2 regions of the Kitasatospora sp. NPDC094016 genome follow, and region 1 is predicted to be linked to the other one. Evidence: riboswitches for the same ligand, from Rfam matches in the RefSeq annotation. Region 1 holds a riboswitch; the other holds the start of a gene.
The links. Region 1 has a riboswitch for thiamine pyrophosphate ahead of thiO (glycine oxidase ThiO). Riboswitches for the same ligand answer to the same signal wherever they lie in the genome.
Positions count from the first base shown of each region.

Region 2: linked by a shared signal. The riboswitch ahead of ABT015_RS03960 (purine-cytosine permease family protein) and the one ahead of thiO (glycine oxidase ThiO) in region 1 are both predicted to bind thiamine pyrophosphate.

Region 1 is NZ_JBEOUK010000041.1:56,402-71,454, forward strand. Features, by position in the region: gene ABT015_RS29465 (phytoene desaturase family protein) at 1-819, shown strand, start outside; gene ABT015_RS29470 (hypothetical protein) at 838-1,740, opposite strand; gene metF (methylenetetrahydrofolate reductase [NAD(P)H]) at 1,947-2,867, opposite strand; gene ABT015_RS29480 (polyprenyl synthetase family protein) at 3,088-4,194, shown strand; gene thiE (thiamine phosphate synthase) at 4,251-4,901, opposite strand; gene ABT015_RS29490 (Rv2175c family DNA-binding protein) at 4,901-5,266, opposite strand; gene ABT015_RS29495 (NAD(P)/FAD-dependent oxidoreductase) at 5,309-6,517, opposite strand; TPP riboswitch at 6,602-6,714, shown strand; gene thiO (glycine oxidase ThiO) at 6,718-7,893, shown strand; gene thiS (sulfur carrier protein ThiS) at 7,890-8,159, shown strand; gene ABT015_RS29510 (thiazole synthase) at 8,161-8,958, shown strand; gene pknB (Stk1 family PASTA domain-containing Ser/Thr kinase) at 9,072-10,856, shown strand; gene ABT015_RS29520 (molybdopterin-dependent oxidoreductase) at 10,919-11,548, opposite strand; gene bfr (bacterioferritin) at 11,770-12,249, shown strand; gene ABT015_RS29530 ((2Fe-2S)-binding protein) at 12,254-12,547, opposite strand; gene ABT015_RS29535 (class II 3-deoxy-7-phosphoheptulonate synthase) at 12,745-14,154, opposite strand; gene ABT015_RS29540 (anthranilate synthase family protein) at 14,396-15,053, shown strand, end outside.
Region 2 is NZ_JBEOUK010000003.1:96,334-111,386, reverse strand. Features, by position in the region: gene ABT015_RS04015 (hypothetical protein) at 1-345, shown strand, start outside; gene ABT015_RS04010 (MerR family transcriptional regulator) at 504-1,277, shown strand; gene ABT015_RS04005 (helix-turn-helix domain-containing protein) at 1,313-2,290, opposite strand; gene ABT015_RS04000 (RNA polymerase sigma factor) at 2,606-3,280, shown strand; gene ABT015_RS03995 (hypothetical protein) at 3,277-4,731, shown strand; gene ABT015_RS03990 (aminopeptidase P family protein) at 4,784-6,283, opposite strand; gene ABT015_RS03985 (PP2C family protein-serine/threonine phosphatase) at 6,420-7,856, opposite strand; gene ABT015_RS03980 (bifunctional DNA primase/polymerase) at 8,470-9,147, shown strand; gene ABT015_RS03975 (DUF5926 family protein) at 9,356-10,339, opposite strand; gene ABT015_RS03970 (ATP-binding protein) at 10,446-10,988, opposite strand; gene ABT015_RS03965 (glycerophosphodiester phosphodiesterase family protein) at 11,294-12,118, opposite strand; gene ABT015_RS03960 (purine-cytosine permease family protein) at 12,198-13,655, opposite strand; TPP riboswitch at 13,648-13,795, opposite strand; gene ABT015_RS03955 (S1C family serine protease) at 14,039-15,053, shown strand, end outside.

The sequences.
Region 1 (15,053 bases):
GTCTGGTACGTCCGGGGCGGCCTGCGGGCCCTGGCGGACGCGGTGCACCGGCGCTGCGAGCTGCGCAAGGTGGAGTTCCGCTTCGACACCCCGGTCACCGAGGTGCTGGTCGAGGACGGCCGGGCCCGCGGCGTCGACACCCCGGACGGGCGGATCGACGCGGACCTGGTGGTCTCCTCGATGGACACCAGGGCGCTGTTCCGTGACGGCCTCGCCCGGTGGCCGGAGCTCGGACCCGACCACTGGGAGCCGTTCGAGGTGCCCGGCCGGTTCAGCGTGCTGCTCGCGCTGCGCGGCGCCCGGCCGGCCGGCACCCCGCACCGGACGGTGGTGCACGCCGCCGACCCGGCGGCCGAGCAGAACGCCCTGACCCTCTCGGCCCCGCCCTGCGAGCGCCCCACCCTCCAGGTGCTGCGCCCGGACGATCCCTCGCTGCGCCCCGACGACGCGCACGAGAGCGTGGTGCTGACCGCGACCGTCCCCGCCCAGGGCGACGTCGACTGGACGGCGCCCGGGGTCGCCGAGCGCTACGCGGACCAGCTGCTGGCGCACGCCGACGCCGCCGGCCTGGGCCTGCGCGAACGGGTGCTGTGGCGGGTCGTGCGGACCCCGGACGACACCCGCCGGGAGACCGGCGCCCTCGGCGGGTCGGTCCCCCGCCCCGCGCTCGCCGGAGACGGCGGCGGATGGCTCCAGCCCGCCAACGAGTCGCCCGTCCCCGGCCTCTACCTGATCGGCGGGGCGGCCCACCCCGGCGGCGGACTGGCCCGGGCCGGCATGTCCGCCTGCGTCGCCGCCGACCTGATCGGCCCGGCGTAGCGGCCCTGGCGCCGGAACTCAGCCCTGGGGCCAGGTGTTCTGCTGCTGGTAGCCGTAGGTGTGGTCGTAGGACTGCTGCTGCGGGATGCCCGGGTGGTGCTGGCCCGGCTGCTGGCCGGGGTGCTGCTCCAGGTGCTGCTCGGGGTGCTGCTGCGGCGTCTGCCACTGCTGCTGGGGGTGCTGCTCCCAGCCGGGCTGCTGCTGCGGGTAGGACTGGTACTGGTCCTGCTGCGGGTAGCCGTTGTACGGGTCGGACTGCTGGGGGTAGGCCCCGTAGCCCTGGTCGTAGGCGAAGGCGGGCTGCTGCTGGCTCTGCCACTGCTGCTGCTCGTAGGCCGGCTGCGGCTGGGCGGCGCTGTCGTAGCCGGACTGGTAGGCCTCGGCGTAGGGGTCGTGCGGCGCCTGCGCCTGCTGCTGCTCGTAGTAGGCGGGCGCGTAGACGCCGTCCTGGGCGAGTTCCTGCATCTCGAAGGCGGCCGTCTGCTCGACCTCGGGGACGTCCTCGGCCACCGGGGCGGGGGCCGCGACCGGGGCCTCCTCGACGGCGCTGACCTCACCGATCCGCTTCTCGGTGGCCTCGACCGCGGCCACGGCGGCCGCGCCGCCGGTGAGGGCGCCGAGCAGGGGCACCTTGGCGAGCGGGCCGGGCAGCGAGCCGTCGGCCTTGCGCAGCGACCAGCCGGCCCGGTAGCCGCGCTTGACGGAGAGGGTGACGAAGGTCTGGCCGGCCGCGAAGAGGGCGGCGCCGGCGCCGATCACCGGGACGGAGCCGAGCACCATGCCGGCGGCCACTGCGAGGAAGCCGACCAGCGCGAGGGCCCGCCAGTGCAGCGGCGCCCGGTTCTGCAGCAGGACCTCGGCGACCAGCCAGAGCGCCACCACCGCCAACGCGACGTACAGCAGCAGGTATCCGATGCCCATCCGCCCGCTACCTCCAGTCGCGTGCCCGCGCTCGCCGCGCGTGTGCGGCGACTGTACCGGTTCAACGGCCGGGGTACCGCATCGCGTTCCCGCCGGTCGCGGCCGGGGCGCACACGACCGAGCCCGGCACCGTCGGGGCGGTGACGGGCTCGTGAACGGCCGGGCCCGCGGGCCCCGATCGGCCCGGAGCGGGGCCCCGGCGGGGCCTACGCGTGGCGCTGGTGCAGGCCGAGGTTCTGGTAGATCTCCAGCGTCGCCGTGGAGTGGTTGAGCGTGATGAAGTGCAGGCCGGGCGCGCCCTCGGCGAGGAGGCGTTCGGCCATCGCGGTGGCGTGTTCCATGCCGATCGCGCGCAGCGCCGCCGGGTCGTCGACGGCGGCCCGCAGCCGGGCCTCCAGGTCGGCGGGGAAGGCGGAGCCGCTCAGCTGGGGGAAGCGCTCCAGCTGCTTGGCGTTGGTGACCGGCATGATCTCCGGGATGATCGGCGTCTCGCAGCCGGCGGCGGTGACCCGGTCGCGCAGCCGCAGGTAGTCGTCGACCTCGAAGAACATCTGGGTGATCGCGTAGTCGGCGCCCGCCCGGACCTTGCCGACGAAGTGCCGGATGTCCTCGTCCCAGCCGGTGGAGCGCGGGTGCATGTTCGGCGAGGCGGCGACGCCGACGCAGAAGTCGCCGATGCCCTTGATCAGCTCGACCAGCTCGTACGCGTACGTGACGCCGTCGGGGTGCTTGACCCATTCGCCCATCGGGTCGCCGGGCGGGTCCCCCCGGACGGCGAGGACGTTGCGCACGCCCTGGTCGGCGTACTGGCCGATGATGTTGCGCAGTTCGGCGATCGAGTGGTCGACGGCGGTCAGGTGGGCGACCGGGGTCAGCGTGGTCTCGGTGGCGATCCGGCCGACCATGTTGACGGTGCGCTCGCGCGAGGAGCCGCCGGCGCCGTACGTCATGCAGACGAAGTTCGGGTCCAGCGGTTCGAGCCGGCGGATGGCGTCCCAGAGTCGCTGCTCGCCGACCTCGGTGCGCGGGGGCATGAACTCGAAGGAGAAGGACCGCTTTCCGGCTGCCAGGAGTTCGCGGACCGTCAGTGCGCGGTCCGGTCTGGTGGAAGCGATGCCGAGTGCCATGCTGGCAGGTTATCGGGCGTTCGAAGGGGCCGGACAACTCGGTACCACGGATTGAGACAAGCGGTGGACGATACTCCGTCCGGAGGTCCGACGAATTCCGACCGGCGTTCGGGGCCCGCGCCCGGTGTGCCCGCACGCCCGCGCACACGCCCGCTCGCACATCCGTTCCCGGCCACCCCGCTACGCTTGCTGCACCCCAGCGAACCAGCGGAGCCTCATCGTGACCTCGTCCAGCAACCGGCCGGCCAACCCCATAGACGTGGAGGACGTCCGCGCGCGCGTCAACGCCGCCCTCGCCGCGTTCATGGACGGCCAGTCCGCCCTGCTGGACAAGATCTCCCCGCAGCTCGTGCCCGCCGCCGACGCCCTGCGCGACTTCCTGCTGGACGGCGGCAAGCGGCTGCGCCCGGCCTTCTGCTACTGGGGCTGGCGCGCCGCCGGCGGCCCGGCCGGCGGCGAGGGCATCGCGAACGCGGCGGCCGCGCTGGAACTGCTCCAGGCGAGCGCCCTGGTGCACGACGACCTGATGGACCGCAGCGACACCCGCCGCGGCCTGCCCTCGATCCACCGCCGCTTCGAGGCACTGCACCGGGCGAACGGCTGGCGCGGCGACCGCGAGCAGTACGGCGCCTCGGCGGCGGTGCTGCTCGGCGACCTGCTGCTGATCTGGTGCGACGAGCTGTTCCTGCGCTCGGGCCTGGAGCCCGCCGCCGTGCTGGCCGCCAAGCCGGTGTTCGACCTGATGCGCACCGAGGTCATGGTCGGCCAGTACCTGGACGTCCTGGAGCCGGTGGCCGGCGACTCCGCCGACGAGGGCGCGCTCGACCGGGCGCAGACGGTGCTGCACTACAAGTCGGCGAAGTACACGATCGAGCGGCCCCTCCAGGTCGGCGCGCTGCTGGCCGGGGCCGGCCCGGAGCAGGTGGCGGCGCTGGGGGCGTTCGGGCTGCCGCTGGGCGAGGCCTTCCAGCTGCGGGACGACCTGCTCGGTGTCTTCGGCGACCCCGCGGTCACCGGCAAGCCGGCCGGGGACGACCTGCGCGAGGGCAAGCGCACCCTGTTGGTGGCGCACGCGATGCGGGGCCTGCCGGCCGCCGACGCCCGGCACCTGGACGAGCGGCTCGGCGCGCCGGACCTGGCGCCCGAGGAGGTCACCGGGCTGCGCGACCTGGTGGCCCGCAGCGGCGCGCCCGAGCGGGTGGAGCGCCGGATCGACGAGCTGATGCGGCAGTGCCTGGCCGCGCTGGAGGCGGCGCCGCTGGCCGACGAGCAGGCCCGCACGGTGCTGCTGGCCCTGGCCGAGGCCGCCACCGTCCGCAAGTACTGAGATCCGCCCCCAGGGGGATCCGCAGGTACGGAGGACGGTGACGGCCCCCGGGGCCGTCAGGCCGAGCGCACCCGCCGGGCGAGCTCGGCGGCGGCGGCCTGCGGGTCGTCGGCGGCCGTGATCGCACGGACCACGACGACCCGGCGGGCGCCCGCGGCCAGCACCTCGTCGAGGTTGCCGAGGTCGATGCCGCCGATGGCGAACCACGGCCGGTCGGTGCTCTGCTTCGCCGCGTACGAGACCAGGCCGAGGCCCGGCGCCGGGCGGCCCGGCTTGGTCGGGGTCGGCCAGACCGGGCCGGTGCAGAAGTAGTCCACGCCGGGCTCGGCGAGCGCCGCGTCCACCTCGGACTCGGCGTGGCAGGACCGGCCGATCAGCACCTCGTCGCCGAGGATCGCCCGGGCGGCCGGCACCGGCAGGTCGTCCTGCCCGAGGTGCAGCACGTCCGGCCGGACCGCGTGCGCGACGTCGGCGCGGTCGTTGACGGCCAGCAGCTTGCCGTGGCGGCGGCAGGCGTCCGCGAAGACCTCCAGGGCCTCCAGTTCCTGCTTGGCCTCCAGGCCCTTGTCGCGGAGCTGGACGATGTCCACCCCGCCCGCCAGCGCCGCGTCCAGGAACTGGGCGAGGTCGCCCTGCTCCCGGCGGGCGTCGGTGCACAGGTACAGCCGGGCGTCGGCCAGCCGCCGGCGCGGTGCGTCCGCCGCCATCAGATCAGCATCGCCTGGGCGCGCCGCTTGACCTCGGTGCCGCGGTTCTCCTGCAGCGCCTGGATCGGGCTGCCGGGCAGCGACGGGTCCTCGGTGAAGAGCCACTCCAGGATCTCCACGTCGTTGTACCCGCAGTCGCGCAGCACGGTCAGGGTGCCGGACAGGTGCTTGACCAGCCCCTGGCCGTCGATGAACGCCGCAGGGACCTGCAGCGACTTGTTGGGGCCCCGCCGGACGGCGATCAGCCCGCCGCTGCGGACCAGGTCGCGCACCTCGGTGACACGCACCCCCCACTGCTCCGAGATGTCGGGCAGGTACATCCACTCGGAAACCAGGGCTTCGATCTTGCTTTCAATCTCACTCACGCCACCAGACTGCCACCTCCACAGCCCCCCGCGCACCAGCCGCTACCCCGCGACCGCCGACTTCAGCGGCACCGAGGGGTCCGCCGCACGGGCCCGGTCCAGCGCGGTACCGCGCTCGATCAGCCGGCGGCCCTGGGTCAGGTCGCGCGGCCGGTCGACGGCCAGCAGCGCGCTCGGCACCCCGTCGCGCAGCCAGAGCACCGTCCAGGAGGCGTCCTGCGGGCCGCCGCGCCACAGCAGTTCGTCGCCCTCGGCGTGCCGCCCGGCGTACTGGACCATCCGCCCGAACTGCTCCGACCAGAAGTACGGCACCGGGTCGTACGGCGGCGCGTCCGCGCCGAGGACGGCGGCCGCCACGGCCTCGCCGGACTGCAACGCGTGGTCCCAGTGCTGGACGGCCAGCCGGGCGCCGGAGCGGGCGGACGGGTAGCTGACGCAGTCCCCGGCCGCGAAGACGCCGGGCAGGCCGGTGCGCAGCCGTTCGTCGACCAGAACGGCGCCGGTGTCGTCCAGCTCGACGCCGGAACCGGCCAGCCAGCCCGTCGCGGGCCGGGCGCCGACGCCGACCACGACCTCGTCGGCGGGCAGGTGCGAGCCGTCCGCCAGCAGCACCGCGCCCTCCTCGACGGCGGCCACGCCGACCCCGCAGCGCAGGTCGACGCCGGCCTCGGCGTACCAGGCGGCCATCGCCGAACCGACCTCGGCCGGCAGCGCGCCGGGGACGGGCGCCGGGCCCGCCTCGACCACCGTCACCTCGCAGCCGGCCGCGCGGGCGGCGGTGGACACCTCGGCGCCGATCCAGCCCGCGCCGACCAGCACCAGCCGCAGGCCGGGCCGCAGCAGGGCGCGCAGCGCCAGCGCGTCGTCCAGGGTGTGCAGCAGGTGCGCGCGCTCGGCGCCGGGCAGGGCGCGCGGGGTGGCGCCGGTGGCGATCACCAGGGCGTCGTACCGGAGGTCACCGGCGTCGGTGTGCAGCACGCCGGGGGTGAGGCCGGTGGCGCGGCGGCCGGTGAGCAGTTCGACGCCCAGGTGCGGGAAGTCGATGTCCAGGGTGGTGGCGTCGGCCTTGCCGAGCAGCACGTCCTTGGAGAGCGGCGGCCGGTCGTACGGCGCGTGCGGCTCCTCCCCGACCAGCGTGATCCGCCCCCGCCAACCGCCCTGCCGCAGCTTCAGGGCGCACTGCGCCCCGGCCAGCCCGGCCCCGACGACGACCACCCGATCCGTTCCGTTCAGCTCTGCCACGCCCGTCACTGTACTCAGCGCCCTGCCGGGGCCACCGGCCCGTCCACCCCGCGTACGGGCCTTCGGCCGGGCCCGCCCCCGGCGTTATGGTGGGGGCACCATCACGGGAGCCCGGCGTACCGGGCTGAGAGGCGGGCTGGCACGGCCCGCGACCGTCCGAACCTGATCCGGGTCATTCCGGCGAAGGGAGAAGAGCAGCCTTGTCACGCTTGCCCGAGGAAACCCACGCCGACGTGCTGGTGATCGGCGGGGGCGTCATCGGCCTCGCCGTCGCCTGGCGCGCCGCGCAGCGCGGGCTGAGGAACATCGTCGTGGTCGACCCCTCCCCCGGCGGCGGGGCGGCCGGGGTCGCGGCCGGGATGCTCGCCCCGGTCACCGAGCTGCAGTACGGGGAGGAGCCGCTGCTGCGCCTCGGCATGGCCTCCAACCAGCGGTACGGGGACTTCGCCGCCGAGCTCACCGAGGCGAGCGGCGGCCTGGACACCGGGTACCGCCGGTGCGGCACGATCGCCGTCGCGCTGGACTCCGACGACCGCGAGGAACTGCGCGAGCTGCACGCCTTCCACCAGCGGCTCGGCCTGGACTCGTCCTGGCTGACCGGCCGGGAGGCCCGCAGGTTGGAGCCGATGCTCGCCCCCGGCGTGCGCGGCGGCCTGCACGTCGCGGACGACCACCAGGTGGATCCGCGCCGCCTGCTGACCGCCCTGGTGGCCGCCTGCGAGCTCGCCGGGGTCGTGCTCCACCGGGCCGAGGCCGTCGGGCTGCTGGTCGAGGGCGGCCGCGCGGTCGGCGCCCGGCTCGGCACCGGCGAGACCGCGCGGGCCGACCAGGTGGTGCTCGCGGCCGGCCCGCACAGCCACCGGCTGCCCGGGCTGCCGGATGGCGTGCTGCCGGCCGTCCGCCCGGTGAAGGGGCAGATCCTGCGGCTGCGGATCCCCGAGGCGTACCGGCCGTTCCTGTCCCGCAACGTGCGCGCGGTGGTGCGCGGACAGCACCTGTACCTGGTGCCCCGGGAGAACGGCGAGCTGGTGATCGGCGCGACCACCGAGGAGCAGGGCTACGACACCACCGTCACCGCCGGCGGGGTGTACGAACTGCTGCGCGACGCCCACGAGTTGGTGCCGGGCATCACCGAACTCCCGCTGCTGGAGACCTCGGCCGGGCTGCGGCCCGGCTCGCCGGACAACGCCCCGCTGCTGGGCCCGACCGCGCTGCCCGGACTGGTCGCCGCCACCGGCCACTACCGCAACGGCGTGCTGCTCACCCCGGTGACCGCCGACCTGCTCGCCGAGTACCTGGCGACCGGCGAACTCCCCGAGCTCGCACAGCCGTTCACACCCACCCGGTTCTCCCCCGACCGCTCCACCGCGAAGGCCTCCGCATGACCGAGATCGCACCACCCCAGACCGCACCGGCCCAGGCCGCACCGACCCAGCCCGCACCGGCCGAGATCGGGCTGACCGTCAACGGCGAGCCCCGCCGGGTGTCCGCCACGACCACCCTCGCGGAGGTGGTGGCCACCCTCAGCGCCGCCCACAGCGGCGTCGCCGCCGCCCTCAACGAGGCCGTCGTGCCGCGCAGTTCGTGGCCTGCCACGGAACTGTCGGCGGGCGACCGGATCGAGATCCTCACCGCCGTCCAGGGAGGCTGACATGGCTGACGACCTGTTGACCATCGCCGGGGAGTCCTTCGGCTCCCGGCTGATCATGGGCACCGGCGGCGCACCCAGCCTGGAGATCCTGGAACGGGCGCTGCTGGCCTCCGGCACCGAACTGACCACCGTGGCGATGCGCCGGGTCGACGCCGGCACCCAGGGCTCCGTCCTGGACGTGCTGACCCGCAACGGCATCCGGGTGCTGCCCAACACGGCGGGCTGCTTCACCGCCGGGGAGGCCGTGCTGACCGCCCGGCTGGCCCGCGAGGCGCTCGGCACCGACTGGGTGAAGCTGGAGGTGATCGCCGACGAGCGGACCCTCCTGCCGGACCCGATCGAGCTGCTGGACGCCGCCGAGACCCTGGTCGACGACGGCTTCACGGTGCTGCCGTACACCAACGACGACCCGGTGCTGGCGCGCAAGCTGGAGGACGTCGGCTGCGCGGCGATCATGCCGCTGGGCTCTCCGATCGGCTCCGGCCTGGGCATCCGCAACCCGCACAACTTCCAGCTGATCGTGGAGGGCGCGGGCGTCCCGGTGATCCTGGACGCGGGCGCCGGCACCGCCTCGGACGTCGCGCTGGCGATGGAACTGGGCTGCGCGGCGGTGATGCTCGCCTCCGCGGTGACCAGGGCGCAGGACCCGGTGCTGATGGCCGAGGCGATGCGGCACGCCGCCGAGGCGGGCCGGTTCGCCCACCGGGCCGGCCGCATCCCGCGCCGGTTCCACGCCGAGGCCTCCTCCGCGATGGCCGGCCGGGCGGAGCTGGACACCCGCGAGCACCCGGCGTTCTGACGCCGGGACGCCCGGCGCCCGCCCGCGTGTGCCGTGTCACAAACCGGGCACAGCCGGGCCCGGAGGCGATGCCCTCCGGGCCCGGCCGACACCCGGAGCTCTAGACTCTCCGGGTGGACATGGCATTGCACGACCCCTTGATCGGTACCCTGCTCGACGGCCGGTACCGGGTCGAGCAGCGCATCGCGACCGGCGGGATGTCCACCGTCTACAAGGGCACCGACACCCGGCTGGACCGGGTCGTCGCCCTCAAGGTGATGCACCCCGCGCTGGCCGGGGACGACGGCTTCACCGCCCGGTTCATCCGCGAGGCCAAGGCCGTCGCCCGGCTCTCCCACCCGAACGTGGTGAACGTCTTCGACCAGGGCGCGGACGGCGCGAACGTCTTCCTCGCCATGGAGTACGTGCCCGGCCGCACCCTGCGGGACCTGCTGCGCGACCGCGGCGCGCTGTCCGTGCGGGCCGCGCTGGACGTGCTGGAGCCGGTGCTGGCCGCCCTCGGCGCCGCCCACCGGGCCGGCCTGGTGCACCGGGACGTCAAGCCGGAGAACGTGCTGATCACCGAGGACGGGCTGGTCAAGGTCGCCGACTTCGGTCTGGTCCGGGTCCTCGGCACCGCCGACGGCGCGCCCACCTCGACCAGCACCGCGACCGGCGGCACGGTCCTCGGCACCGTCTCCTACCTGGCCCCCGAACAGATCCTCCCGGACGCCCCCACAGACCAGCGGGTCGACGTCTACGCGGCCGGCATCCTGCTCTACGAGATGCTCACCGGCCGCCGCCCGCACACCGGCGACAACCCCGTCCAGGTGATGTACAAGCACCTGCACGAGGACGTCCCCGCCCCCTCGCTGATCGCCCCGGCCGTCGGCCCCGGGCTGGACGCCATAGTGGCCGGCGCCTGCGCCCGGACGGCCGAGGACCGCCCGTACGACGCGGTCGAACTGCTCGCCGCCCTCCAGCGGATCCGCCGCACGCTCACCCCGGCCGAGCTGGACGCCGAGCCGCCGGCCTCCACCCGGCCCAGCCCGCGCTACCCGACCAGCGAGCCGACGTCGGTGATCCAGCAGCCGGCGGGGCCCGTCGACGCCGCGGCGCCGGAGCCCACCAGCGTGCTGGACGTGCCGGCGGAGCTGCTGGACCAGCTGCTGGTCGAGCCGCGCCCGTACGACGAGCCGACCCCGGTGCGCGGGCGCCGGCCCAGCCTGCTGCGCCGCCTCCCCCGCAAGCCGCTGATCTGGGCGGCCGCGCTGACCGCCCTGGTGCTGGCGGTCGGCGGCGCGACGTACGGGCTGTCCCAGGGGCTGTACGGGCCGGTGCCCGGCGTGCTCGGCAAGGACCGGGCCGAGGCGCAGCGGATCCTGGACAAGGACGGCATGCACGGCCGCTTCGTCGAGGTGTTCAGCGAGAGCGTCCCGGCCGGGCAGGTGATCGCCACCGATCCCGGGGTGGGCGCGCGGACCCGCAAGAGCGACACCGTGACGGTGACCGTCTCCAGGGGCCCCAAGCGGATCGCGGTGCCGGACCTGGCCGGGAAGACCGCCGACCAGGCAGCCGACGCGCTGACCGCGGCCCAGCTGACCAGGGGCGGCGTGACCGGGACGTACGACGACACCGTGCCGGAGGGCGTGGTGATCAGCAGTTCGCCGGCGGCCGGGCAGCTGCTCCAGGAGAACACCGCGGTCTCGCTGGTGGTCAGCAAGGGCATGGTGCCCGTCCCGGACGTCACCGGGATGAGCAAGGACGACGCGGCGAAGGCGCTCCAGGCGGCCGGCTTCACGATGCAGACCAGCGGGGTCAACCTGTTCGGCACCGGCAAGGTGTCCAGCCAGTCCCCGGCGGCCGGCGAGCGGCGCCCGCAGCACACCGCGGTGACGGTCAACTTCCCCTTCTTCTAAGGGGATTCCTCGTAAGGGGATTCCTCGCTCCTGAGGGGACTCCTCCGGACGTCGGCTCACCCTCAGCGCAGCGGGCCGTCGCCCGGCCCCTCCTGGTGGGAGTAGCGCTGCTCGCGCCACGGGTCGGCGAGGTTGTGGTAGCCGCGCTCCTCCCAGAAGCCCCGGCGGTCGGCCCGCATGTACTCCACCGCGCGCACCCACTTGGGGCCCTTCCAGGCGTACAGCCCGGGGACGATCAGCCGGACGGGGAAACCGTGCTCGGCGGTCAGCGGCTCGCCGTTGCGGTGGGTGGCGAAGATCGTCCGCGGGTCGGCGAAGTCGGCCAGCCGCAGGTTGGCGCTGTAGCCGTACTCGGCCCAGACCATCACGTGGGTGACGCCGGGTGCGGGGGGCTCCAGGTCGAGGAGGGCGGCGGCCGGCACGCCCGACCACTCGTTGCCGAGCAGCGTGAACTTGGTGACGCAGTGCAGGTCGGCGACGACGGTGGTGCGCGGCAGGGCATGGAAGGCCTCGAAGTCCCAGCTGTGCTTCTCCGCCGAGGCGGTGGCGCCGAACACCTGGAGGTCCCAGGTCAGCGGCTTGAAGCGGGGTACGGGCCCGTAGTGCAGGGCGGGCCAGCCGCGCTGCACGCGCTGCCCCGGGGGGAGCCTCGGGTCAGACGGCGGAAACGGTTCTTGTTCGGACTGACCCATGACTCCATGGTGACAGACGGCGGCCGACGCGCCGTGCGCGCCCCTTGACGCGGCCACGCGCCCCATCCCCAATAACCGGTGGTCGAGCCCGTATCGGCCGAAATCGGATATTCCGAAACATGTCCTAGTGAGTGTGAACTTACTGGAACTTTCTCCCATTTCGATGCCAGGATGCGCAGCGCAGGAGTCACAACAGGCCGTAGCGCAGGGAGGCACCAGCCATGCAGGGCGACCCAGAGGTCATCGAGTTCCTCAACGAGCAGCTCACCGCGGAGCTCACCGCGATCAACCAGTACTTCCTGCACGCCAAGATGCAGGAGAACTTCGGCTGGACGAAGCTCGCCAAGTACACCCGGCACGAGTCCTTCGACGAGATGAAGCACGCCGAGACCCTCACCGACCGGATCCTCTTCCTGGACGGGCTGCCGAACTACCAGCGGCTGTTCCACGTCCGGATCGGCCAGACGGTCAAGGAGATGTTCGAGGCTGACCGCCAGATCGAGGTCGAGGCGATCGACCGGCTGAAGCGCGGGATCGTGGTGATGCGCGCCAAGAACGACGTCACCTCGGCGAACATCTTCGAGGACATCCTGGCCGACGAGGAGCAGCACATCGACTACCTCGACACCCAGCTGGAGCTCCTGGAGAAGCTCGGCGAGGCGCTCTACCTCGCCCAGGTGATCGAGCAGCCGGACTCCTGAGCCCTCAGGCCGCGCGCAGCGGGGCGACCGGGGCCAAGGTGGCGGGAGCCGCGGCGGCCACCGGTGCGGGCGCGACCTCGGCCTCGGGGTCGGCCAGGCCGAGCTTCGCGGCGAGGCGGGCGGTCGGGCAGGGCCTGGCGCCGTGCTCGCCGAGCAGGGCCTGGATCCGGCGGACGCAGGATCCGCAGTCGGTGCCGGCCTTGCAGCCCCGGGCGATCTGGCGCGGGGTGCCGGCCCCGGCGTCGATCGCCTTCTTCACCTGGTCCTCGGTGACCGCATGGCACATGCACACGTACATCGCGGACTCTCCCGGGTGGTGCGCCGCCGACTGGCGGAACGATCTTGACTAAGGCTTGCCTTACTTCACTAAGCCTCACCTTACCCGGCGATCCGGGTACGAAAAAGCCCCTCCGGGCTCGGGGACCCCGAATCCGGAGGGGCTTTCGTCACACTCGCTCAGCGGTGACCCGCCGGTGGCGGCTCACCAGTGGCAGCTCACTGGCCGCGGTACATCTCCGCCACCAGGAACGCCAGGTCCAGCGACTGGCTGCGGTTGAGGCGCGGGTCGCAGGCCGTCTCGTAGCGCTGGTGCAGGTCGTCGACCAGCACCTCGTCGCCACCGCCGACGCACTCGGTCACGTCGTCGCCGGTCAGCTCCACGTGGATGCCGCCCGGGTGGGTGCCCAGCGCGCGGTGCACCTCGAAGAAGCCCTTGACCTCGTCGAGCACGTCGTCGAAGCTGCGGGTCTTGTGGCCGCTGGAGGCCTCGAAGGTGTTGCCGTGCATCGGGTCGCAGATCCACACCGGCTGGGCGCCGGACGCGGTGACCTTCTCCACCAGGGTGGGCAGGTGGTCGCGGACCTTGCCCGCGCCCATCCGGGTGATGAAGGTGAGGCGGCCGGGCTCGCGCTCCGGGTCCAGCTTCTCGATCAGGGTCAGGGCCTCGTCGACCGAGGTGGTCGGGCCGAGCTTGACGCCGATCGGGTTGCGGACCTTCGAGGCGAACTCGATGTGCGCGTGGTCCAGCTGGCGGGTGCGCTCACCGATCCACACCATGTGGCCGGAGACGTCGTACAGCTCGCCGGTGCGCGAGTCCACGCGGGTCAGCGCGGTCTCGTAGTCGAGGATCAGTGCCTCGTGCGAGGAGAAGAACTCGACGGTCTTGAACTCCTCCGGCGCCACACCGCAGGCGTTCATGAACGCCAGGGCGTTGTCGATCTCCCGGGCGAGCTGCTCGTAGCGCTGGCCGGCCGGCGAGTTGCGCACGAAGTCCTGGTTCCAGGCGTGCACCTGGCGCAGGTCCGCGTAACCACCGGTGGTGAACGCGCGCACCAGGTTGAGCGTCGCGGCGGACGCGTTGTACATCCGCTTGAGGCGCTCCGGGTCCGGGATGCGGGACTCGGGGGTGAACTCGAAGCCGTTCACCGAGTCGCCGCGGTAGACCGGCAGCGTCACGCCGTCGCGGGTCTCGGTCGACTTGGAGCGCGGCTTGGAGTACTGGCCGGCGATCCGGCCCACCTTCACGACCGGCACCGAGGCCGCGTACGTCAGCACGGCGGCCATCTGCAGCAGGGTCTTCAGCTTGTTGCGGATGTGCTCCGCCGAGACGCCGTCGAAGGCCTCGGCACAGTCACCGCCCTGCAGCAGGAAGGCCTCACCGCGCGCCACGGCGCCGAGCCGGGCACGCAGCTGGTCGCACTCGCCGGCGAACACGAGCGGCGGATAGGAGGCGAGCTCGGCAAGGGTCTTGCGCAGAGCCTCTTGGTCCGGCCATTCAGGCTGCTGCGCCGCGGGCAGGGACTGCCAGGAGTGGCCAGTCCTCGATGTCTCAGTCGTCACGGTCACACCACCAAGGCTACGGGGTGACTCGAGCGATTCGTGACCATTGCCCGAGGGGTGAGACATAACTCGGACAAACACGTGACCGGGCTCACCCTCCCGGCACGATCCGCTACGCTCGAACCATGCACGCGCCCCACACCCACTCCTGGTGGTGGGCCTCCCCCAAGGGTGGCCCACCGATCGCGCGTTCCTAGACGAACACGACGGCCGCCCCTCGGGGCGGCCGTCGGCGTATGCGCAGACGGCCCTCCGGGAGCGGATCCCAGCACCGCACCTCACCAGTCCCCCGGAAGGAAGCCGCTCCGTGACCGCCACCGCCGACCTGCTCGCCCGCCTCACCGCTCCCGACGCGCCCGCGTTCGCCCTGCTGCACCGCCGCACCCCCCGGCTCGCCCCGGACACCGTCGAGGTGCTGGTCGGCACCGTCGACAGCTACCGCGACCTCGCCGACCTGCCGGTCCGCACCGGCGTCCCGGCCGACGGCCCCGTGCACGACCTGCTCGCGCTCGTCCCGTACCGGCAGATCCGCGAGCGCGGCTTCGAGGCGCACGACGACGGGACCCCGCTGCAGGCCCTCTCGGTGGCCGAACAGCACACCCTGCCGCTGGCCGAACTCACCGCCGCCCTGCCGCAGTCGCCGGTCTCGCTCACCGGCGGCTCGTTCGACATCGACGACGAGGCGTACGCCGCGATCGTCCGCCGGGTGATCGAGGAGGAGATCGGCAACGGCGAGGGCGCCAACTTCGTGATCCGGCGCGACTTCGGCGCCACCCTGGAGAACTTCTCGCCCGCACTCGCGCTCACCCTGTTCCGGCGGCTGCTGGAGCAGGAGCGCGGCGCCTACTGGACCTACCTGGTGCACACCGGAGAACGCGTCCTGGTCGGCGCCTCCCCCGAGGTGCACGTCCGGCAGAGCGGCGGCACCGTCGTGATGAACCCGATCTCCGGCACCTACCGCTACC
Region 2 (15,053 bases), on a different contig from region 1:
GTGCTGCTCGGCGCGGACGCGCGGATCCTGCTCGACCCGAGCGTGTACACCTACTACACGGCCTCGATCCTGCTCGGCACCCTGCTCTGGGACGCGGTCGGGCAGAAGCGGCTCGTCCCGTGGTGGAGCTGGATAGCGCTGGCCGCGCTGTACGGCGGGACGCTGTTCATCCCGTCCGACGCGGGCCGCGGCTTCGTCCGGCTGGCCTTCGTGGTGGTCTCCGCCGCGTACGTGCTGTTCTGGCCCACCCAGCAGACGCGCCGCCCGCGGACCCCGGCGGACGGCGAGGGGCGGCGCCGTTCCTCCCGGCGGCGCGAACGCGTCCTGACCGGCACCGGAGCCTGACCGGCACCGGAGCCTGACCGGCACCGGAGCCTGACCGGCGCAGGCGCGGGCGCGGGCGCGGGCGCGGGCACAGCGCCGGGCCCTCCCTCCCGAGGACGGCTTGACCCTCACGCGGCGTGAGAGCGGAGGCTGGTGGTCAGCACGAAGGGAGAACCCGGATGAGCAGCGAGGGCTACTCGGTCGGATCCGTGGCCAAGATCGCCAAGGTGACCGTCCGCACCCTGCACCACTACGACGAGATCGGCCTGTTGTCCCCCGCGGGCCGCACCCGGACCGGCTACCGCCGCTACCAGGACGCCGACCTCGACCGATTGCAGCAGATCCTCTTCTACCGCGAACTCGGGTTCCCCCTGGAAGAGATCGCGGCGATCCTGGACGACGACTCGGTCAGCCCGAGCGAGCACCTCCGGCGGCAGCACCGGCTTCTGACCGACCGGATCAGGCACCTCCAGGACCTCGCCACAGCCGTCGAACACGCCATGGAGGCACGAAGAATGGGCATTCAGCTGAGCCCGGAGGAGAAGTTCGAGATCTTCGGCGAGGGCTACCAGGAGGAGTGGGAGCAGGAGGCCGAGCAGCGCTGGGGCGACACCGCGGCCTGGGCCGAGTCGCAGCGCCGCACCGGCGGCTACGACAAGGCCGACTGGCAGCGGATCCAGGCGGAGATGGCCGACCTCAACACCCGCTTGGTCGAGGCGCTCACCGCCGGCGAACCCGCCGACGGCGCCGCCGCCGCGGACCTCGCCGAGGCGCACCGGCAGCACATCCGCCGGAACTTCTACGACTGCACGTTCACCGTCCACCGCGGCCTGGCCGGGCTGTACGTCTCGGACCCGAGGTGGACCACCACCTACGAGAACCTCGCCCCGGGCCTGGCGCAGTGGCTGCACGACGCCATCCTCGCCAACGCGGACCGGCACGAGAAGGCATGACAACAGCCTGATGCCGGGCCGCGTGGCCGAGGGGGCTACGCGACCCCGCGCCCGAAGGAGCGCCGGTAGGCGGTCGGGGAGGTGCGCATCACCCGGCCGAAGTGGTGGCGGAAGGTCGCGGCGCTCTCGAAGCCGACCGCCGCCGCGATCTCCTCCACCGTCCCCTCCGGTGACTCCAGCAACGGCAGGCTGGCCGCGATGCGCTGGGTGACGACCCAGCGCATCGGGCTGGTGCCGTTGCGGGCCGTGAAGTGCCGCAGGTACGAGCGGTCCGACATCCGGGCGGCGCGGGCCAGCAGCGAGATGGTCAGCGGGGACGCCAGGTGTCCCATCGCCCACTGCATGCTGCGGGCGACCCCGTCGTCCTCCTCGTCGACCGGGCGGACGGCGGCCTCGATGAACTGGGCCTGCCCGCCGTCCCGGTGCGGCGCCACCACGAAGCGGCGGGCCACGCTGTTGGCCACCTTGGCGCCGTGGTCGCGGCGGACCAGGTGCAGGCAGAGGTCGATCCCGGCGGCGCTGCCCGCGCTGGTGAGCACGTTCCCGTTGTCGACGTACAGCACGTCCGGGTTGACCCGCACGTCCGGGTGGCGCTGCTGGAGCAGGTCGGCGTACCGCCAGTGGGTGGTCGCCTCCCGCCCGTCCAGCAGTCCGGCGGCGGCCAGCGCGAAGGCGCCCGAGCAGATCGAGACGATCCGGGCGCCGCGCTCGTGTGCCGTCCGCAGCGCGGCGACCAGCCCGGGGGAGACCGCGCCGCCGAACGCGTTCGGCACCCCGGGGACCACCACCGTGTCGGCCGCGGCCAGGTCGTCCAGCCCGTGCCGGGCGGTCAGCGCGAACCCGCCCACCGCGTCCAGCGCCGTCCCGGGCCGGTCGGCGCACACCTTCAGCCCGTACCAGGGCGCTGCCAGCAGGCCGCCCAGTTCGGGCCGGGCCAGGCCGAACACCTCCACCACCACGCCGAGCTCGAAGGGCGCCATGCCCGCGAAGGCGTACACCGCGACGTGGTGCACCGGTTCCGGGCGGGGGCCGATGACGACGGGCACCGGGCCCGGCCCGGTGTCGACCGGGCCCTCGACGTGCTGCTCGGCCATGCGGACCCCCTGCTGACGGGTGGCGGGATGGCGGTGAGTGTAGCCGTTTCGGCCGCCCGGGAATCTTCCTCGGATCCACCTGCAACCTCCACCCCGGTCACACGTCCATTGGTACGGGGGCGGAGAGAGGCGGGCCGAGGGTGGCTGTCAGGATCTCCCCGATCACGATCTTGATCAGGAGTCCTGACGGTCCGGCGAGAGCCGCCACCGTCCCGGGGGAAAGCGGAAACGCGCATGTCCATGGCCATCGGGCCGATCGCCGGGCCGACGAGGGGGCGCGGTTTCTCCGTTCGCGCAGTGGTCGCCGTGCTGTTCGGCGCGCAGGAGGCCGGCGAGGTGTCCGCCGGCCCGGGCGACGAGCAGTCGGTACAGCGCCGCTCCGGCTTCCGGCTGCTGCGCGGCGGGCGCAGGCCCGCGGAGGACCGGCCCACCCTGACCGACCTGTACCACGCCCACCGGCTGGGCCTGGTGCGGATGGCCGTCCTCCTGGTCGACCACCAGGACCTGGCCGAGGACGTCGTCCAGGAGGCCTTCACCCAGCTCTACCAGCGGTACGGCGAGCACCTGGACGACCTGGACAACGCGCTCGGCTACCTGCGCACCGCGGTGGTCAACGGCGCCCGGTCGATGCTGCGCCGCCGGAAGACCGCCCGCGAGTACGTCCCGCCGCACGAGCCCGACGCCGCCTCCGCGGAGGACCACGCGGTGCTCAACGACGAGCACCGGAGGGTGCTCGCGGCCATGCAGGAGCTGACCCCCCGCCAGCGCGAGGTGCTGGTGCTGCGCTACTGGTCCGACCTGTCGGAGGCGCAGATCGCCGAGACCCTGGGGCTGTCCCGGGGTGCCGTGAAGTCCACCGCCAGCCGGGCCCTGGACGCCTTGGAAAAGCATCTGGAGAAGGTTCGATGACCGACAAGCTCCCCGGCCGCGAGAGCGGAGGCCGAGACGGTGACGGGCCGGCCGAGACGGCGACCGAACGGCTGCTGCGCGAGGCGATGGACGCCCGCGCCTCGCTGATCACCGCGCGCACCCTGCGCCCGGCGCGATCTCCGCGCGGCCGGGTGCGGCGGTTGCGCCCGGTCTACCTGACCGCCGTGCCGGTCTTCGCGCTGGCCGCTTCGCTGGCGATCGGCCTGCTCACCTTCCACGGCGACCCGCTGGCCAAGCAGGACGTCCCCCCACCGGCCGCCACCATGACGACCTCGCCGAGCCCGTCCCCCGAGCCGACCGCCGCCCCGACCCCCACGGCCACCTCGCCGGACACCGGCAGCCCCGCCGCCGACCCGGGGACCGTCGCCCCCCTCTCCGACCCGACGTCGGCCGGCACCCGGACGACGGCGCCGCCCACCACCCCCGCCACCACCCCGGCCACCACCGCGCCGGCCGGGACGACGTACCCCTTCCGGGGCGCCAGGTTCAAGATCCCGCCAGGCTGGCGGGCCGTCAATCCCGATCCGTCCGCGAACAGCCTCTGCATCCTGAGCCCGAGTGCTCCGCAGGACGCCTCGGCCGGGGACTGCCTGCCGCACGGCGTGCTTCTGACGGTCACGGACCAGGAGCCGCAGGTCTGGCCGGGGCCGTCCTACCTGGATTCCGACACCGGATGGTCCCCGCAGCCCTGGTGCCCGGCGTGGGCCTACTCCCCCACGCTCACCAGGAACGGACAGATCGACAGTGTCGGCCCGACCAAGAGCACACCCACGGTTGCAGGCCGTGCGGCACGCAAGTCGCAGTGGCAGATCAACTGCGGCGGCGACGCCTTCACGGCCCAGATGTGGGCCCTGCCGAAGGACTTCGTGTCCGTCTCGGCGATCGGCCTCAAGGCCGACTACCAGCCCGGACTGATGACGATCGTCAACACCCTCGACCTGAGCGGCCGCCAGACGCCGCCCACGGAGGCCAACCGGAACGACATCACGGTCGCTTTCGACGGCCTGGCGGCCGGTCAGCAGCTGACGGCGGGGAGCTCGGTCGTCACCTTCTCGGTGACCTTCCGGAACACCAGCCAGAACACCTACGGCCAGTTGCAGCCACTGGTCGTCACGGAGCCCTACCCGGGTTCGCCGCCGGTGCAGGTCGTGCAGGCGCCCAACGACGGCAAGCTGGAGCGTCAGGACGGCGACACCTGGAGGCCGGTGTCGATGGGGCCGGGCAGCGACATGGGCTACGCGGTGGCGGACCAGGCGTCGTTCTTCTCCCTGGCCCCGGGGCAGACCAGGAAGGTCACCTACCGGCTGACCCTGGGCGCCGGGAACGGCCCGGGGGACATGCCGGTCTCGGCGCAGGTGACGCTTCCGTACAACGGAAGCAAGCTGACCGTGCTCGGCGACAAGAAGATCTCCGTCAAGGTCACCAAGTGACACGGGGGCCCGGCCTCCCCACCACGGGGAGGCCGGGCCCTCGGTGCGTGGCTCAGGCCAGCGAGGCCATCCAGGCCTCGACCTCGTCGGCGCGGCGCGGCAGGCCGGCCGAGAGGTTCTCGTTGCCGTCGGCGGTGACCAGGATGTCGTCCTCGATCCGGACGCCGATGCCGCGGTACTCCTGCGGCACGGTCAGGTCGTCCTGCTGGAAGTACAGGCCGGGCTCGACGGTGAGGACCATGCCGGGCACCAGCAGTGCGTCGGCGTGCTCCTCGCGGCGCGAGTGGGCGCAGTCGTGGACGTCGAGGCCGAGCATGTGGCCGGTGCCGTGCAGGGTCCACCGGCGCTGGAGGCCCAGCTCCAGGACCTTGTCGACGTCGTAGGCCGAGGCGTCCAGCAGGCCCCAGGCGAGCAGGCGCTCGGCGAGCACGCGCTGCGAGGCGTCGTGGAAGTCGCGGAAGCGGGCGCCGGGCTTCACCGCGGCGATGCCGGCCTCCTGGGCGTCGTACACGGCGTCGTAGATCTTGCGCTGGAGGTCGTTGAAGCGGCCGTCGATCGGCAGGGTGCGGGTGACGTCGGCGGTGTAGAGGGTGTGCGTCTCCACGCCGGCGTCCAGCAGCAGCAGCTCGCCGGGGCGGACGTCGCCGTCGTTGCGGACCCAGTGCAGCGTGGTGGCGTGCGGGCCGGCGGCGGCGATGGTGCCGTAGCCGACGTCGTTGCCCTCGACCCGGGCGCGGCGCCAGAAGGTGCCCTCGATCCAGCGCTCGGAGGTGGCGACGGCCTGGCCGAGCTCGCGGACCACGTCGGTGAAGCCCTTGACGGTGGCGTCGCAGGCGGCGCGCAGCTCGCCGACCTCCCACTCGTCCTTGACCAGCCGCAGGCCGCTCAGGAACTCCTTGAACTCGGCGTCCCGGTCGGCGTCCAGCACGTCGGCCAGGGTGTCCTCCAGGCCGGCGTCGTAGCCGCGGACGATCCGGGTGGGCACCGCGGAGTCCTTGGTGCGCCCGGCCAGTTCCTCGGCGGCCTTGCGCACGTCACGCGCCGGCAGGCCGAGCAGCTGCTCCTGCTCGCCCAGGCTGTTGCGGCGGCCGACCCACAGCTCGCCGTAGCCGTCCAGCCAGAACTCGCCGTTCTCGCGGTCGGAGCGGGGCAGCAGGTAGAGGGCGAACTCGTGGCCGGCGTCGCCGGTGGGCTCGGCGACGAGCACGGCGTCCTCGGTCTGGTCGCCGGTGAGGTGCACGTACTCGCTGGAGGCGCGGAAGCTGTAGTCGGTGTCGTTGGAGCGCACCCGCAGGTTGCCGGCCGGGACGACCAGCCGCTCGCCGGGGTAGGCGGCGGAGAGCCGGGCGCGGCGCTCGGCCGCGTACGCGGCCTGGGCGACCGGGACGAGGCCGTGCAGGTCGGTGTCGGCCCAGCCGGTCTTCATCGAGGCGGCCAGCTCGTCGGAGACCTCGCCGTACAGGCCGTTCTTGCGGCCCTTGAACTGCTGCGGCTCGTCGCCGCCGTCGGCTTCGGGGTTCTCGGCCACTGCGGGCGTGCGGTCCTCGGTCACGTGTAACGCCTCCTTGGGGTGGTACCGCCGCCCCTCGGGGGAGTGTCGGATCGCGACACGCGCGGGCGGCCGTGCGTCCATGGTACGGACGCCCGGCCGCTCGCCCGTTCGGGGTCGGGACGACTGTTCGGGGCGGCTATGCGAAGCGGGCCGCGAGCAGCAGCAGGTCGTCGGTGGCCGGTCCGGGGCCGGGGTCGGGGCAGACGGCCAGCAGGTGGGCGCAGAGCCGGTCCGGGTCGATCCGCACGTCGCGCGGGGCGTCGGCGGCGGCCCGGCGCAGGTTGGCCTGGCCGGCGTGCAGGGTCGGGCCGCAGCGGCGGGCCAGCCCCTCGGTGTAGAGCAGCAGGGTGTCGCCGCGGTCGGCGGTGAGCTCGACGCCGGGGGCCTCCCAGCAGGCCAGCATGCCGAGCGGGGCGGAGAGCGAGGTCTCCACGAACTCGGCGCCGTGCCGGCCGACCAGGACGGGCGGGCAGTGGCCGGCGCCGGCCAGGGTGATCCGGCGCTCCTCGGGTTCCACCCAGGCGTAGACGGCGGTGGCGGTGCGGGCCGGCTCGGTGGTCTTGAGCAGCAGTTCCAGGTCGCCGAGGACGGACACCGGGTCCTCGCCCTCCAGGACGGCGTAGGCGCGCAGCGCGGCCCGGATCCTGCCCATCGCGGCGGCCGCGCCGGGGGCGGAGCCGGGGCCCGCGCCGGGGCCGTCGCCGGAGACGGAGCCGACGGTGAGGCCGACGGTGCCGTCCGGCAGCGGGATGGCGTCGTACCAGTCGCTGCCGCAGGAGCGGTCCAGGCCGGCCGGGAGGATCCGGGCGGCCAGCCGCAGGCCGGCGGGCTGGGGGAGCCGGTCGGGCAGCAGGCCGCGGCGCAGCGCCTCGGTGGTGCGCCGGACCTTGTCCGCCTCCAGCTGTTTGGCGAGCAGCGGGGCGGCGATCCCGGCGTAGCGGTGGGCGAGCTCGCGCTGGCGCTCGGTGGGTTCGGCGGGCTCGTCGTAGAACCAGAGGGCGGCGGCGAGCGGGCCGTCCTCCTCGGTGGCGAGCGGCAGGCCGTAGCAGCCGCCGAGGCCGAGCTGGGTGGCGAGTTCGCGCAGCCGGGCGCCGGTGGCCGGGTCCTCGGCGAGGTCGGGGGAGTGCAGCCGTTCGGGCCGGTCCTGTTCGCGCAGCAGCCTGGCGAGCAGGCTCTGCTCGGGCGGGACGGTCTCCAGCGCGCCGAGGCTGGCGCGGTCGAGGCCGAGGCCGACGGGCTGGCCGGGCCGGCCGCCGGGCATCCGGGTGACCAGGACGCCGCGGCGGGCGCCGAGCAGGGCGGCGCCGGAGGCGAGGACGGTGTCCAGGGTGTCGGCGAGGCCGCGGGCGCGGGCGAGCTGTTCGGTGTGCCGGTGCAGGCTGGTGAAATCGGACAGTCGTCCGGCCAAACGGTCCTGCACCCCGGCGGCCGGTGCCGTGCGGACGTCCGCCGCGCCGTCCTGCGCGTCGGCGGGGCCGGGGAAGCCCGGTGGCTCGAGGACGGTCAGCCCGCCGGCGCTGCCGGGCTCGCCCGGCTCGGAGGGTGTCGACGACGACGGGTGGGACTCGGTCATGCCGCCACTCCTGACGTGCTACGTGCCATGCGGAACCCCCAGGTACGGCCGGTGTGGAGCGATGACGGCCAAAGGGCGCGTTTCGCCTCGATTCGCTACTACTCGTCATTGATCGACAGCAATGCCACCACTTCTACACAGGCCATTTGGGGCATGTCCAGATCCAGGACGACGCGGTGGCCTGTTCCACATCCGCGAGACCCGGTCGGGGGGCGCGTACGGCCTGGCCGCGCGCCGGTCCGGCCGGGAGGCATGGAGGGGACCGGGAGCGGGCAGAAGGGAGGGGACGGACCCGGCGGCCGTCCGGATCGTATGCCCGCGCCGCCCGGGGCCCGGGCTGGCCGGAAGTCTCTCACTCGTACGGTGGAACCAAGCGCGCCCGGGCGGCGTCCATCCGGTCGCATACGGGATTCTCGTTCCAGGGGCTGTTTCAGTGCGTGGCCCTTCTCATGTCGTGCTCCACACCGTGATCCACGTCGTCGCCGCGCCGCCCGCCATGCCGCCCGCCCCCCTTCGCGCCTTCGGGGCCGTGCCACCGCGGGTCCGCGTGACGAGTCCCGGCGGTGCCGACGGGCCGGAGCGAACCGAGCGGTCAGGGAAAGGAACGAGCGCCATGCGTGAGAACCCGAAAGATCCGTGTCCGCCCGCCACCCCCCACCACCCCGTCCAGGACGACGTCGCACGTCAGCGCCCTGCCCGGCTCGCCGCGGCCCTGACGGCCGCCGTCGACCACCGCTGGCCCGTGGTGCCGGGGGCCGTCCTGCGCGGCGGTCAGTGCTCCTGCGGCGACCAGGACTGCGTCGTGCCGGGCGCGCACCCGCACGACCCGTCGCTGCTGGCCGCCACCACGGACGCCCGGATGGTGCGCTGGTGGTGGGAGCGGCAGAGCCCGGACGCTCCGGTGCTGGCCGCCACCGGTTCGGTGGTCTCGGCGGTCAGCCTCCCGGCGGCGGCCGGCGCCCGGGCGCTGGTCTACCTGGGCGCGCTGCGGCTGCCGCTCGGTCCGGTGCTGGCGATGCCGGGCCGGTACGCGTTGCTGGTGGCCCCGTACTCGCTGGACGCGCTCGGCGAGATGCTCGCTCAACTCCCTTGGGTGCCAGGCTCGTTGCGCTACCACGGGGTGGACGGCTTCCTGCCGCTGCCGCCCGGCGGAGCGGCCGGCCGGGTGCGCTGGGTGCTGGCCCCGCGCCCGGACGCCGACGGCGGGGTGTGGCTGCCGCAGGTCGGGCCGCTGCTGGGCGAGTTGGTGGAGGCGACGGTCCGGTTGGACAGCGGTCGCTCGGCGTACTGATCCGCCGGTCCGTTCCCGGGGGCCGCTCGTCGGGGCCCTGCGGAAAACAAAAGATCCGGCCGCTGGCGACGGGGGATGCACCAGCGGCCGGACTCTTTAGACAGTAACAAGGATCCGCGCCCGCGCCAATTTCCAAGACGCCCTGCCCGCCCGGAAATTGCGGCTTCATGGCGACAATGTGACGCGTATCACCCGGATCCCGGGCGCTTTAGTTCAAGGTGACCTGACGGTTCACCAGGTTCGCGCGGGCGCGCCGCTCCTCGGCGGTCAGCGGGGTCTCGTCGGCGAGCACCGAGGCCAGCCGCTCGGCGAACTCGGCGGCCGGCTTCTCGCAGTCGGCGGCGGTCATGGCGAGCGGGAGGTCCCAGACCGGGACGGTCAGGCCGTGCGCGCGGAACGAGCCGACCAGGCGGGTGTCCGGGCCGAGCGAGGACTGGTCGGCGGCGCTCAGCCGGGCCAGCGCGTCCAGCAGCCGCTCCTCGGGCACGGTCATCACCCAGCGCAGGTGGTTCTTGTCGGGGGTGCCGCACCAGTAGGCGGCGTCGGCGCTCGCCAGCTTCTCGGTCGGGATGGCCGAGGCGTTGGCGCGCTCCAGGGAGGCGGCGACCTCGCCGGTCGCGGTCTCGGCGTCCTCCAGCCAGAACTCGAAGCCGGTGTGCACGGCCGGCGTGAACGCGGCGGTGACGTCCAGCAGGTCCTGCAGCCGGCGTCCGCCCGCCTCGGTCCGGCGGGACGGCACCGGGTTGCCCGGCTCGGTGGCCAGCGCCAGCTCCAGGGCGTCCGCGAGGTCGCGGCTGAGGTCGCCGGAGGAGGACTGGGTCTGCAGGCCGAGCAGGATGGAGCCGTCCTGGCGGCGCAGGGCCGGCCAGGCCAGCGGCAGCACGGTGGCCAGGGTCACCGACGGGACCTCGCCGACGGCGCCCTCGGCCACCCCGGCGGCCAGCGTCAGCGGCACCGTGGCGGCGGGCACCAGCTCGCGCAGCGCGACCCAGTCGGCCTCGCCCGACAGGCCCTCGAACGGGCGGTGCACCAGCTCCTGCACCGCGTGCGAGGCCTCCCGGCCGTGGCAGGCCTTGTACCGGCGGCCCGAACCGCAGGGGCAGTTCTCGCGGGCCCCCACCACGGGGACCTCGCCCGCGACGGCGGTGGTGGACTGACGCTGCGGCGCCTTCTTGGCGGCCTTCTTGCCCATGGTGCGGCTCTCCCGGGAACGGTGGTCCTTTGCTCCGGGCAGCCTACTGACGTTCCCCCGGCGCGCGGGCACGCGCCGGGCGGACGGGTGAGGAGCGCGCGTCGGTTCAGGCGCTGCGGGCGTCACCACCGGTGCGCCGGGCGTGCCGGGCCCGGGCGGGCAGCGCCGCCCAGACCGTCACCTCGCCGGGCGCGTCGCGCACGCCCCAGTCGCTGGCCAGCTGGTCGACGATGTTCAGGCCGCGACCGCCGCGCGAGGTCAGCGAGGGTCCTGCGGGCAGCGGCCGGGTGGTCGCGCCGCCGTCGGTGACCTCCAGGGTGAGCACGCCGTCGGCGTGCAGCTGCCAGCGGACCAGCACGCCGCCGTCCGTTCCGCTCCCGTGCTCCTCGTGCTCCCGGCCGCCCGGGGCGCAGTGCGTCCCGGAGGGGACGCCGACCAGCAGTTGGTCCACCACCTCGGCCCGGGCGCCGCGCCCCAGGGCCCGCAGCGGGCCGAGCGGACGGGCGTACCGACAGGCGTTGCTCAGCAGTTCGGAAAGGATCAGTACGGCATCATCGATGACCGGCTCCGGTATCTGCCGGTCGCCGAGATCTCGACGCAGTCGGCGCCGTGCGACCCCGACACTCGCTGGGCCGTGCGGCACTGCCATGGTCGATGAAGTCGGCACTTCACGCGCCACCATCAACGCCACCCCCGGACCTCCTTCAGCGTATGCCGAGGGAGAGATGCCCCTTGGTAATGCGTCGGAAACGACCGCCGGACGATCCCGCGAGGACATTTCAAGCGATTGCGACCGAGGGTGGACCTGAGGTCATTCCGTGCTCACCCTGCGTCGCACCGGCGCATGAATTCCGGCAATAACGCGCCCGGAAGGTTTGACTGCCGACCAGAACGATCAGGTTGTGTCCGGGCTTTGCGGGTGGATTTGCGGCGGCCCCGCGGACCGACGCCGGATCACCGACCGAGCTGCGCCAGGACCTCGGCGGGCCGGTTGGTGATGATCGCGGACACCCCGAGCTCCAGGCACAGTTCCACGTCGGCCGGTTCGTCCACGGTCCACACGTGCACCTCGTGCCCCAGCTCGCGCAGCCGCGTCACCAACTGCGGGCGGGCCCGCACCAGGTCGATGCCGGGCCCGGCGATCCGCGCCCCGCCCGGCAGCGGGGAGCCCGGGCGCAGCCGGCCGAGCAGCGGCAGGGTCCGTTCGAACAGGAACACCCGCCGGTACTCCGGCGCCGAGGCCGCCACCCGGTTCAGCCCCACCGAGGAGAAGCTCATGATCCGGGCCGAGGGGCGCTCGCCCTCCCGGCTCGCGCCGATCTTGAAGCGTTCGAGCGTCCGCAGCAGCTCGGTCTCCACCCGGCCGCGGTAGCGCACCGGGTGCTTGGTCTCGATCGCCAGGTCCACCGGGCGGCCGCAGTCCACCACCAGCTCCAGCAGCCGCTCCAGCCGCAGCACGCCGCGCAGCTCGGGGTCGGTGCTGGGGCGGCCGGTCTTCCAGGCGCCGAAGTCGTACGCCTCCAGCTCGGCCAGCGTCATCGCCGAGACGGTGCCCTGGCCGTTGGAGACCCGGCCGATCCGGCGGTCGTGCACGCAGACCAGCTCGCCGTCGGCGGTCAGCCGGACGTCGCACTCGACCGCGTCCGCGCCCTCGTCGAGCGCGCGCCGGTACGCCGCCAGGGTGTGCTCGGGCAGGGCGTGCGAGGAACCGCGGTGGGCGATCACCTGGACGGGCGGCGTGGTGCGCGCCGCCGTCGAGGACGGGTCTGTGCTGGTCACGGGCCCCACGATAGGCGGCGGAAGTGACGCGCAGGCGAAGACGGCCCCAATCCGCGGGGCCGTCTTCGGTGCCGGTCGGTCAGCTCTGCGCCGCCCTGCGGGTCAGCGGGGTGAGAGCCCAGGTGACCAGGGCCGGCACCAGGAAGGCGAACAGCGAGGCGGACGTCCACTCCTGCGGGGTGAAGTGCAGGGCGGCCTGGGCGGAGGTCCAGAAGTCCGTCCACCAGCCGGCCACCGCGGTCGGCGCGATGAACTGGTAGACCGCGAAGCCCAGCACCCACGGCAGCAGCATCAGGCGGCGCGAGGGCGCGTCGGCGGAGAGGTTCCAGCCGTACCGGCCGGCGCCGAAGAAGTAGTCGACCGCCAGCACCGCCAGCAGCGGCACGAAGACCGAGCCGATCAGGCCGAGGAAGTTGGTGTAGGTGTCGGTGAACTTGTCGATCTGCAGCGCCAGCACGGTGATCAGCAGGCCGATCCCGCCGGTCAGCACCCGGCGGTCCACCTTCGGCAGCAGGTTCTGCACCGACATCGCGGTCGAGTACACGTTGGCGAAGGACTGGTCCGTCTCGCGCAGCACCAGCACCAGCAGGAACAGCCAGCCGGCCCAGACGCCGAGGAAGGAGTCGAAGATCCTGTTCGGGTCGCCGCCGGACTGCAGCAGCGCCATCAGGCCGAGCACGTAGCACCAGACCTGGGCGATCGTGTAGCCGGAGAAGCTGCCCCAGAACGCCGAGCGCGCGGTGCGCGAGTGCCGGGTGTAGTCGGCGGCCAGCGGGACGAAGGAGATCGACACCGCGATCATCGCGTCGGTGGCGCCCAGGAAGCCGTGCCAGTTGCCGGCGCCCGGGTCGGGCACCCCCTGGCGGCCCAGCTGGACGGTGAAGTACACCATCGCGACGGCGACCGCACCGGCCACGAAGCGGCGCAGCACCGCGATCGAGCCCAGCGGCCAGATGGTCAGCGCGGTGGTCAGCGCTCCCGCCAGGAGCACGAACAGCCAGCGGTAGCCGTCGGTGTGGGCGACGGTCTGCGCGCCCGCCGCGATCGTCAGCAGCTCGAACACGCCCCAGCCGACGCACTGGACGATGTTCAGCACCGTCGGGACGTACGACAGCCGGGTGCCGAACAGCCCGCGCAGGTTCGCCATCGCGGGCGCGCCGGTACGGGCCCCGATCAGCGCGGCCACGCCGAGCATCGCGGTGCCGACCACGGTGCCGGCCACGATCGCGGTCACCGCGGCGGCCAGCGACAGCTCGCTGCCCTTGGCGCCGAGCACGGTCGCGGCGGTGGAGAAGCCGATCAGGCTGACGCCCAGGTTCATCCAGAGCGCGAAGTGGTCCCGGAAGCGCAGCGTGCGCGGCGGCTCGGTGTCCAGCACGAGCGGCGCCTCGGTACGCTCCGGGCGGTCCAGGACGGCGGTCGCCGTGCCGGTGGGGCCGGTGCGCCCGCTGTCACCGCCGTCAGCGGCCGGGGACGGTTCCGGGAAACCCTTGGACGCGGGCGCGTCCGAAGAAGAGGATGGCGAAGCAGGCGACATGGCCGATACTCCCTACGCCGGCATTACCCGGACAGGTTCCGGCGGTCTGCGCCCCCTCGACGGTCCGCCCACGATCCCGTGGCGTACGGTCGACCAGCGCACTCTCAGCCTGGTTGGTCCAAGCTCCCGCGTGTCAGTTGTGAGCGACAGGCTAACCGGCCCGGGGGTGAACGCCAAGGCCACGGGGTGTGCGGCCCGCATCGCGGGACGCCCGGCGGAGGTGGGGGAGCCTCCAGTCGTCGGCGCAGGACAGCCTGGTCGGCGGCCCGGCTGTCGGCGGCGGCTAAGGATTCTTATGAGTTATTCAGAGGGGTCCTTACGGCAATCGAATCGGCAGTACGAAAAACTATGGTCCTTGGTTCTGTCAGCTATGGAGGTCGTTCGTGAGCACCGAGCGCGAGGTTGGGCCCACCGGGCCGCAGGGGGAGCAGCCCTCGGGCGGCCAGGCGGCGGCTGTTCCCGCTTCCGACGGTCACGCCTCGGGCGGGCACCAGCCGACACTGGCCTTCGGCCGGGTCCCCGAGCCCGGGGCCGCTCCGGCCGCCGAGGCCGCACCGGCTGAGGCCGCGCCGACGGAGGGCGTCGCGGCCGATGGTGTTCCGGCCGAGGGGGGGTACCAGCCCACCGTGGCCTTCACCAAGGTCCCCGCGCCGGAGGTGGCCCCGCAGGCCCCGCAGGCCCCGGCCGCGCCGGTCGCCGACGCGCCGGCCGCCCCGGTCGACGCCGCCGCCGGCTACATCGACGCGCCGCCGCCGGTCCTGCCGCCCGCCCCGCCGGTCCCGGCCGCGCCGGCGGCACCCGTCGCACCCGTCGCACCCGTCGCCGAGAGCCCGGCCCTGCCGTCGGGCGCCAACCCGTACGCCACCCCGGCCCACGGCGTCCCCGCCGCCGGCCCGCACGACCCGTACGGCACCCCGGCCGCCCCCGGCGCGCCCGCCGCGCACCCCGCGCCCGGCCACCACCCGTTCGGCGCCGGCCAGCCGCTCGGCGGCTGGGGTGCCGCCCACGACGCCGGCGGCGGCGCGGGCTACCCGGGCGGCCCGGCCGGACCGCTCGGCTACCCGGCCGACTACCCCGGCGGCCCCGGCGGCCCGCGCAAGAAGCGCGGCGGCGGCCTGGTCGCCCTGATCGCCGCCGTCGCGCTGGTCGCCGGCGTGGCCGGCGGTGCGCTCGGCGTGACCGTCGCGGACCGCAACGACAGCACCAACAGCGCCGACGACCACCGCAGCACCACCGTCCAGGCCAGCAACACCCAGAAGAACGAGCCCGCCCCCGGTTCGATCGCCGGCATCGCGCAGAAGGCGCTGCCCAGCGTCGTCACCATCAAGGCGCAGGGCAACGGCGAGTCCGGCACCGGCACCGGCTTCGTCTTCGACACCGAGGGCCACATCCTCACCA